2 linked regions of the Indioceanicola profundi genome follow. The protein of the gene in region 1 interacts with the protein of each later gene in a pairwise test. Links are inferred from orthologs where the notes say so. Each region holds a gene or a part of one and is shown on either strand. Other genes may lie near its edges.

What was found. Proteins that work in one complex are often made in the same cells at the same time.
Region 2: the proteins of DOL89_RS16155 (region 1) and ssb interact in binary tests that used the Escherichia coli proteins (3 or more experiments, as listed by UniProt). The link is inferred for Indioceanicola profundi from one-to-one orthologs.

Annotation. Positions count from the first base shown.
Region 1 is NZ_CP030126.1:3,381,762-3,386,605, reverse strand. The notes cover bases 545-3,502. They hold DOL89_RS16155 (primosomal protein N'), read left to right. Parts: upstream 545-862; coding sequence 863-3,142; downstream 3,143-3,502. Other genes in these bases: DOL89_RS16150 (CCA tRNA nucleotidyltransferase), read right to left, coding at 3,162-3,502; DOL89_RS16160 (hypothetical protein), read left to right, coding at 545-645. Outside these bases: DOL89_RS16165 (cold-shock protein), read left to right, coding at 110-319; more of DOL89_RS16160, read left to right, coding at 421-544; more of DOL89_RS16150, read right to left, coding at 3,503-4,472; DOL89_RS16145 (DUF6111 family protein), read right to left, coding at 4,524-4,844.
Region 2 is NZ_CP030126.1:1,414,949-1,419,736, forward strand. Bases 1,887-4,788 are described here. They hold ssb (single-stranded DNA-binding protein), read right to left. Parts: upstream 3,667-4,788; coding sequence 3,106-3,666; downstream 1,887-3,105. Other genes in these bases: DOL89_RS06740 (MATE family efflux transporter), read right to left, coding at 1,887-1,984; DOL89_RS06745 (chromophore lyase CpcT/CpeT), read right to left, coding at 2,456-3,106; uvrA (excinuclease ABC subunit UvrA), read left to right, coding at 4,089-4,788. In the rest of the region: gyrA (DNA gyrase subunit A), read right to left, coding at 1-496; more of DOL89_RS06740, read right to left, coding at 686-1,886. UniProt on the Escherichia coli protein: Plays an important role in DNA replication, recombination and repair. Binds to ssDNA and to an array of partner proteins to recruit them to their sites of action during DNA metabolism. Acts as a sliding platform that migrates on DNA via reptation.

The sequences.
Region 1 (4,844 bases):
GTTTCGGACGACCGGCCTATCCGCCTTCGGGTGATCGGATCGCTACTCCCCAGTCTGGCGCGCCCCTGCATGCGCGCAGGGGTGCAACTCTTCCATGATGGAGGATTGGATGCCGATCGGCACCGTGAAGTGGTTCAATGGTACCAAGGGCTATGGTTTCATCCAGCCCGACAATGGCGGCGCTGATGTGTTCGTGCACATCTCCGCGGTCGAGAAGGCCGGGATGCGCAGCCTCAATGAAGGCCAGAAGGTCTCCTATGAGGAAGTGCGCGATCCGCGGCGCGGAAAGACCTCTGCGGAAAACCTGCAGAACGCCTGAGCAGCCGGGACCGGCTCGCTCATACAGGTCGGCGAAGGGCACCGGGAGACCGGTGCCCTTTTGCTTGCCTGTCTTATGACCGATGAATTGGGAGCAGTCTGATGGCTCGCAAGAAGCCGCCCGTCGAGACGGGCTATGTTCTTTACGACGTCCTCTACCAGGACGGCGCGCGCAGCTCCAACCGCAAGGTGCCCAAGGCCGAAGTGCCGGAGCATGAAGGCGAAGCCGGCGTGCGCGCCTGGCTGGAGGCACAGGACCGCAAGATTGCCGAGATGTCCGGCAATCCTCGCGGCCCCATCAAATCCATCAGCCGTTCGCCGACCTGATGGACAGGGCGCCTCCCTTTTCCTGCCAGGGGATACGCCCACTCTACTCTGTCATCCCGGCGCAAGCCGGGCTGACGGCGGACACGGAAAAGCACCCCGCCCCTGGCGCGGAAGCTCCCATATCTGCTAAGCCATCACCAGGAACGAAAGCGGCACGGAGCCGGACGTGGAGCGGGAAGGCAGCAGCAGCGGCAGCCTTGCGCCGGACGACTTCCGCCTGACGGCGGAGGAGCCGGAAGCGCCGAAGCTTGGCCGCGCATCATCGCCCAAATCCAAGCCGCCCCCGCCCGCCGGCCCGGCCCGCCGCGTGGCCGTGGCCCTGCCGCTGCCCTTCCCCGAACCCTTCGACTACCGCGTGCCGGACGGGCTGGACCTCGCCCCCGGCGATTATGTGGAGGTGCCGCTGGGTCCCCGCCGGGTCTTCGGCGTGGTCTGGGGCGCGCCGGCGCAACCCGCCGAACCGGCGGAGAACGCGGTTCCCGATGCCAAGCTGAAGCCGGTGGCGCGCCGCTTCGACCTGCCGCCCATGCCGGAGGCCTCGCGCCGCTTCATCGAATGGGTGGCCGGCTACACCATGTCCCAGCTCGGCAACGTGCTGCGCATGGCGGTCAGCGTGTCGGCAGCGCTGGAGGAGCCGCGGGCCATGACCGGCTATTGCCGGGCCGACGCCGACCTGCCCGACGGCTTCAAGCTGACCGCCGCGCGGAAGGCCGTGCTGGCGCTGATGGCCGACGGGCCGCCCCGCACCGCCGCCGACATCGCGAACGAGGCCGGATGCAGCCCGGCCGTGGTGCGCGCCATGGCCGATGCCGGCGTGCTGCTGCCCGTACCCATCCGCCCGCTGGGCCGCTTCCAGGCGCCGGACGGAACACTGGCCGGCCCGACCCTGTCCGACTTCCAGCGGGAGGCGGCGGACCATCTGGCGGCCCGCGTCACGGAGGGCGGCTATAGCTGCACCCTGCTGGACGGGGTCACCGGCTCCGGCAAGACGGAGGTGTATTTCGAGGCGGTGGCGGCGGCGCTCCGGGCCGGCAAACAGGCGCTGGTGCTGCTGCCGGAGATCGCGCTGTCCGCCCAGTGGCTGGACCGGTTCCAGGCCCGTTTCGGCGCGCGCCCGGCGGAGTGGCATTCCGACCTGACCGGCATGATCCGCCGCACCACCTGGCGCGCCATCGCCAGCGGGGAGGCCAGGGTGGTGGTGGGGGCCCGTTCCGCCCTGTTCCTGCCCTATCCCGATCTCGGCCTCATCGTGGTGGATGAGGAGCATGAGCCCGCCTTCAAGCAGGAGGACGGGGTGATCTACCATGCCCGTGACATGGCCGTGGCGCGGGCGCATCTGGGCAAGATCCCCACCGTCCTCGTCTCCGCCACCCCGGCGCTGGAGACGCTGGTGAATGCGGAGGTCGGGCGCTACACCCGCATGGACCTGCCGGGCCGGCATGGCGGTGCCACCATGCCGGACGTGACCCTGATCGATCTGCGCAAGCCCGACGCCGCCCCGCCGCGCCACCAGTGGCTGAGCCCGATCCTGCGCAAGGCCATGACGGAGACGCTGGAGGCGGGGGAGCAGGGCATGCTGTTCCTGAACCGCCGGGGCTATGCGCCGCTGACCCTGTGCCGCGCCTGCGGCCACCGCTTGCAATGCCCGAACTGCACCGCTTGGCTGGTGGAGCACAGGCTGACCAAGCGGCTTCAGTGCCATCATTGCGGCTTCACCGCCAAGACCCCCGAATCCTGCGAGAATTGCGGGGCGGAGGAGAGCTTCGTCGCCTGCGGTCCGGGCGTGGAGCGGGTGGCGGAGGAGGCGGCGATGCTGTGGCCCGAGGCCAGGGTCGCCATGATGACGTCGGACACGCTGCTGGGTCCCCGCGCCATCCAGGACGTGATCGACAAGGTGAAGGCGCAGGAGATCGATCTGCTGATCGGCACCCAGGTGATGGCGAAGGGACACCATTTCCCCATGCTGACCCTGGTGGGGGTGGTGGATGCCGATCTCGGCCTGTCCGGCGGCGACCTGCGGGCGTCGGAGCGCACCTTCCAGCTTCTGCACCAGGTGGCGGGCCGTGCCGGGCGTGAGAGCCGGCCGGGCCGTGTCTACCTCCAGACCCACATGCCGGAGCATCCGGTGATGCAGGCCCTGGCCTCCCACGACCGGGAGGCGTTCCTGGATCATGAGAAGCAGAGCCGGCTGGAGACCGGCATGCCGCCCTTCGGCCGGTTGGCGGCCCTGATCGTGTCCGGAGAGGATGACCGGCTGGTTGACCAAGTGGCCCTGCGCCTCGGCCGCACCGCGCCTCGCGACCGGCAGGAACTGCTGGTGCTGGGGCCGGCCCCTGCCCCCCTGTCCATCCTGCGTGGGCGGCACCGGAGGCGTCTGCTGATCCAGGGGCCGAAGGGCCTGGCGCTCCAGCCCATCGTGGCCGAGTGGCTGGACAAGGTGGAAATCCCGCCCCAGGTGCGGGTGCAGGTGGATATCGACCCCTACAGCTTCATGTAAAGGCGCGGCCGGGCCGCGCTCAATCGCCCGCCGCGCGCTCCGCCAGCTTGCGCCGAAGCTCGGCCAGACACTCCTCCCGCGTGGGCTGGAACTCGCGGGCGGCCCACCATCCCTCCACCCCGGCCAGAATCCGCCCGACTTCCGGCCCCGGCGGCACGCCCATGTCCAGCAGATCCTGCCCCTTCAACGGGAAGGGAACGATGATCCAGGACGCGGCCTCCGCCAGCGGCTCCAGCAGTTCCGCCGCCGGGGTGCCGCGGTCGGATGCCGCCAGCAGCAGCAGATCGCGGTAGGGCTCCGTGCCCAGCTTCTGCAATGCGTGCCGCCGGGCCTTGATGCCGAGGTCGGGATGCACGTCCACCGGCGGATCGGCCAGCAACAGCAGCCGGTCCCGCTGGGCGTTGGACAGTTTCAGCCGCTCCGCCACCTCCTGCGCCGTCGTCCGCCCCTTGGGCAGCAAAGCCGCAAGCCGGGCCATGGGATCGGCTTCCCCCACCATCCATTCCAGCCGGTCCAGTGCTGCCAGCCGCTCCACCCGCGTCGCCTGGGGCAGCAGATGCGCCACAATCCCGTAATCCAGCATCAGCCGCCAGACATCCACCGCCCGGTCGGCGTCCAGCAGGCGCAGCAGTTCCTCCCGCACCCGTTCGCCAGACAGGGTCGGCAGCAGGTGCGCCAGTTCGGAGCAGGCGCGGATGGCCGTCGGCTCCGGCTCCGGCCCGCCGAACCGGGCATGGAAGCGGAAGAACCGCAGGATGCGCAGCACATCCTCGCGGATGCGGGCCTGCGCCTCGCCGACGAATCGGACGCGGCCTTTCTCCAGATCCTCCAACCCGTTGAACGGATCATAGAGGTCCCCCTCCGGGGACAGGGACATGGCGTTGAAGGTGAAGTCCCGCCGGGTCGCGTCTGCCACCCAGTCATCCGTGAACTCCACCCTGGCATGCCGGCCGAACGTCTCCACGTCCCGGCGCAGGGTGGTGATCTCGAAGCTGTCATGGTCGAGTACGGCGGTGACGGTGCCGTGCTTGATCCCGGTGGGCACGACGCGGATGCCATCGGCCTTCAGCCGGCGCATCACCTCTTCCGGAGGCAGCGGCGTCGCGATGTCCACATCCGACGCCTCCACCCCGAGCACGGCGTCGCGGACGCAGCCGCCGACGAACCGCGCCTCCTGCCCCGTACGCATCAGGGATTGCAGCACCCGGCGGGCCTGAAGGCTGGCCATCGGGCCGACGGGATCAAGGTGGCGGACTGGTTCCATGCGCGGCGTGCCGATGGCGCCTCTTGGCAACGGTCTCGAACGGTCGGGACCGGAAAGGTCCAGCATTGCCGATCTAACCAAGCCGGCGCGGGATTGTCCAATGCCCCCTTCGGACGCTCACTGCGGGGCTGCGTCCTCGGCCGGCGCAGCCTCGCGCGGCAACTGGTCGGCCGGAATGACGCGCGCCGGAACGGTCTGCCCGTCCGGCCCCACATGGGCGGGGATATAGAGGCTGTCCGTACCGTGCCCGCCCAGCAGCGCCAGCGAGACCAGGAAGGCCGCCATCAGACCGATACCCGCCGCCAGCAGCCAGACCCAGGGGACATCCGCCGCCGGCTCCCCACCCCGCCCCACGGCCGCCCGCCGGCCGGTCAGCACCAAGTAGCCGACATAGACCAGGGTCGGCAGCAGCAGGGGGATGAGGATGGTGAGCAGGAC
Region 2 (4,788 bases), 2.0 Mb from region 1 along the record:
TGTTCGTTGCCATGCCGACGGCGATACCGCCGGCGCCGTTGACCAGCAGGTTCGGGAACTTGGCCGGCAGAACGGTCGGCTCCTCCACCGACTCGTCATAGTTCGGCTGGAAATCGACTGTTTCCTTGTCGATATCGTCCAGCAGGAACTCCGCCGCCTTGGACAGACGCGCCTCGGTGTAGCGCATCGCCGCCGCAGGATCGCCGTCCATGGAGCCGTAATTGCCCTGGCCATCGATCAGCATCAGCCGCATCGAGAAGTCCTGCGCCATGCGGACCATGGCGTCATAGATCGCGCTGTCGCCGTGCGGATGGTACTTACCCATCACATCGCCGACGATACGGGCGGACTTCTTGTAGGATTTGGTGCTGTCGTACCCGCCTTCCTTCATCGCATAGAGGATGCGGCGGTGAACGGGTTTCAGGCCGTCACGCACATCCGGGAGGGCGCGGCTCACGATCACGCTCATGGCGTAATCGAGGTAGCTGCGCCTCATCTCGTCTTCGATGGTGACGGGCGCGATATCGGACGGGGTCGGGGTCGGGGAAGTCACCACAAAGGGCTCAATCGTCTGCGGAAGTCAAAAAAGCCCGGCACCACGAGCACGCGCGTGCTGGTCGGTACCGAGCCACGGAAATATGTAGCATCTTTCGGAGCTTTAAACAACGTAACGGGCCTGAACCCGCTACACCTTGCGGCCCAACCACCAGAACCGTCCAGACAGGATTGCCACCGATACCATGCTGGCGATGAATATCCCTTCGAACAGTCCCAGCACGCCCCGCCCCGCCCAGATGCCGAGGCCGTAAGCCACAGGCATCATGACAGCGTAATAGCTGACGAAGTGCAGCACGGTCGGCACCCAGGCGTCGCCCCTGCCGCGCAACGCCTGCGCCATCACCACCTGCCCGCCGTCGGCCACCAGAATCCAGGCGCTGAAGGCCACCACGGGGGCGACTACGGCGATCAGCCTGTCCTCCGTGGCGAACGCCATCGCGATTTCCTCCGGCCAGACCGCGAAGATCAGCCCGACGACGCTGAGGAGCGCAGCCGTTACTCCAAGGCCGGTCCAGCCTGCCAACTGGGTGTTCCGCCGATCCCCGGTGCCGTACGCATTGCCCACCAGAACCGCAGTGGCGGAAGCCAGCCCCAATGCCGCCATGAAGGGCAGCGCAATCAGGTTCAGCCCGACTGTATAGGCGCCCAGTGCCAACGGTCCGATCAACCCCGCAAAAAGGGTCAGCGCCGCGAAGGCCGACGCCTCCAGACCGTTGCTGGCCCCTGCTGCCATGCCGAGGTGACGTTGCTCCCGCGCTGGCCACCAGGGCCGCACCCCGCCGGAGCGGACGCCGTACCGGTCCCGGTCCGCCATCCGCCAGACATAGAGCAGCAGGCCAATGGCGGTGACCCAGCGGATGATCGTCGTGGCCCAGGCCGAGCCTTCCGCGCCCATGGCAGGAAGGCCCAGGCCGCCGAACACCAGAATCCAATCCAGGAAAAGGTTGAGTATGTTGGCCAGGACAATGGTCACCATGCCGGGCACCGGCCGCTTCAGCCCTTCCAGGAAAAAGGTCGTCGTGAAGAACAGGGCCGCGCCCGGCATCCCCAAGCCATAGATCAACATGACTTCGGCGCCGCCCGCGGCCAGATCCGGTTGTTGGCCCGTCAGAAGAAAGAACGGTTCTGCAAACAGACACAGAGCCGCCATGACGCTTCCCAGTGTGAGCGCATAAGGCAAGGAGCGCCGCCAGAACAGGCCGGCCTGCTCCTCCTTCCCGGCTCCCGTTGCCTGGGCGGTCAGCACGATGGTACCCAGCAGCAGGCCTGCCAGGACTGCCAGCATCACGCCCTGTGGCGCGCCCAGCCCCAGATACGCAAGTTCCAGCGCGCTGAACCGGCCCACGAACAGCGTATCCGCCACGGCCATGGTCATCTGACCGGCGCGGGCGATCATTACCGGAACCGCCAGGGCAAGCAGTGCCATGGCATGGCCCCTCAGCCGGATCGCTGTCGAACTGTTTTGGGTCTGGAGCGCAGGCATGGGAAATCATCCGGGGTCGGAATGGTTGAGGACCATCCTCCAGGAACCGGTACTCCGTCAAGAACGGCTGCCGTCGGTCCTGCCTTGCAAACAGGACATCCGCGACCACGGACCTACACCGGAACCGATCACCGGATGAGAAGTTGAAATCAGACATATCCATGGGAACGAATGGAGCATTGCCATGGCCATTGCCCCGACCCCGCCGGGCAGTTCGCCGCCCGGTCAGACGGAACTGCCCCCTCCCGGAGATCAGCCGGTGCACCCGCCTGAACAGCCCGGTGAGACGCCGAGCCCTGACATGCCGCGACCGGCCAGCCCACCCGACGTGCCGACGCCAGGAACGCCAAGTCCGCGCGGCTGAAGATCACAAGCGGCGGACCACTTGGTGCTGCCGCTTGTGCCTGGACCAGCTTATTCCTTGATCGGAACGTCGCCGATGGCGACCTTGTCGAATCGCAGCCCCTCTTCCCTGGGGCCGGATATCTGCCGACCGGACGAATCGTAGCCCCGCTCAGCCAGGCGAAGCCCCTGGGGCTCGATGCTGGCCTGTATCAGCACATAATCCGCATCGCTGTAGGATGGCTTGCAGCCCATGCCCGGCGTACCCCCGGAAAAGGCGAATTCCTGCCGTCGTTGCAGCAGCAACTCGCATCCTTCCACCCGGGTCAGCCGCTCGGGCAGTACGGCCCGAATCTTCTCCGGCTCCCGCCAAGCGCCGGATACGGCCTCCGGGTCAGGCAGCGTATGGATGCGGATCTCCGTCCCACCCTTGTGAGGCTGGAACTTCAGCTGCCAGATTTCCTGGCGCGTCGGCTGGTTGGCTGCAGCAGCATCCGCTCGCTCCACATACATCCAGGGACCATCTGACCGTCCGGTCCAGATGGGTGTGATGCGCAGTAGCTCCGCCGGCCGCGCCGGGTCAGTGCTGGCCTGTCTCTCGGTGCTGTAGTTGCCCGTCAGTATCTTGGCCAGCGCTCCGGCGTCATCCGCCAAAGCCGACAGTGGAAATGCCAGCAGGGCGGCCAACAGGCCGCCCCCCAGCCAAGTGCGGCTTCCCGCCATCAGAACGGAATCTCGTCGTCCAGATCCTCGGTCGGAGCCGGGCGTCCGCCACCGCCGCCACCGCCACGCTGAGTGCCACCACTGCGCTGGCCGCCGCCATAGCCGCCACCGCCGCCGTAATCGCCGCCGCCATAGTCACCGCCGCGGTCCTCGTAGCCCCCGCCGCCACTGCCGCCACCGTAACCGCCGCCGCCGCCGCCGGCATTTTCACGCCCGTCGAGCAGCGTCAGCTCGCCACGGAACTGCCGGAGCACGACTTCGGTCGTGTACTTCTCCACGCCGGACTGGTCGGTGTATTTGCGGGTCTCAAGCTGGCCCTCGATATAGACCTTGGAGCCCTTGCGCAGATAGCGCTCGGCGATCTGGGCTAGATTGTCGTTGAAGATCACCACCCGGTGCCACTCGGTGCGCTCCTTGCGCTCCCCGCTGTTGCGGTCCTTCCAGCTCTCGGAGGTGGCGATGGACAGATTGCAGACCCTGCCGCCGCTCTGCATGTTCCGGATTTCCGGGTCCTTGCCCAGGTTTCCGACCAGGATGACCTTGTTGACGCTACCTGCCATGGGTCGTTCTTTCGCTCTCGTATCGTTCCGTTGCCAATCATCCGATGGCTGCGGCGACCTGGACCCTGGGCGTGCCGCCCTGTCGGGGTCCGTGGAAGCCGGCAGCCTACACGCTCCCGGCAACAAGGTGAACAGTCGGGAGACCTGCGCTCGGACAACGGCTGCCGCTCCACCGTTCCGACGTTGCGGAGACGACAGCCCTTCCTATCGCCCAGCTATATAGAACATTTGCAGAACATATGGAAGAGGGTTAAAACAACACACAACCACCCCTGCCGGCGCTTGACCATGTGCATTCGATAGGGCGTCATTCCGCGCAAGCAAGGGTGGGCGGGTTTCTCTTACCGGCTTTCCCTCCCATATTGCTCCGGCCGCGCTTCCCTTCCCTGCGGCGGACCCTGCGATACAGAACCAGCATGAACATGAAGTCGATCAGCGTCCGCGGGGCGCGCGAGCACAACCTCAAGAATGTCGATGTGGACCTTCCGCGAGACAGCTTGGTGGTGATCACTGGCTTGTCCGGCTCCGGCAAGTCGTCGCTGGCCTTCGATACGATCTATGCGGAGGGACAGCGGCGCTATGTGGAGAGCCTGTCCGCCTATGCCCGACAGTTCCTGGAACTGATGCAGAAGCCGGACGTGGACAGCATCGAAGGTCTGTCCCCCGCTATCTCCATTGAGCAGAAGACGACCAGCCGAAATCCCCGCTCCACCGTTGGCACGGTGACGGAGATTTACGACTATATGCGCCTGCTGTTCGCTCGGGTCGGCGTCCCCTATTCCCCGGTCACCGGACTTCCCATCGAAAGCCAGACGGTCAGCCAGATGGTGGACCGCATCCTGGCCATGGGCGAAGGGACCCGGCTCTACCTTCTTGCTCCCATCGCCCGCGGCAAGAAAGGCGAGTTCAAGAAGGAACTGGCGGAACTGCGCAAGCGCGGCTTCACCCGTGTGAAGATCAATGGGGAGATGTACGAGATCGAGGATGCTCCCAGCCTCGACAAGAAACTGAAGCACGACATCGAAGTGGTCGTGGACCGCATCGTGGTCCGTCCCGACCTGGGCAACCGCTTGGCCGATTCGGTCGAGACCGCGCTGGAGCTATCCGACGGGCTGCTGTTCG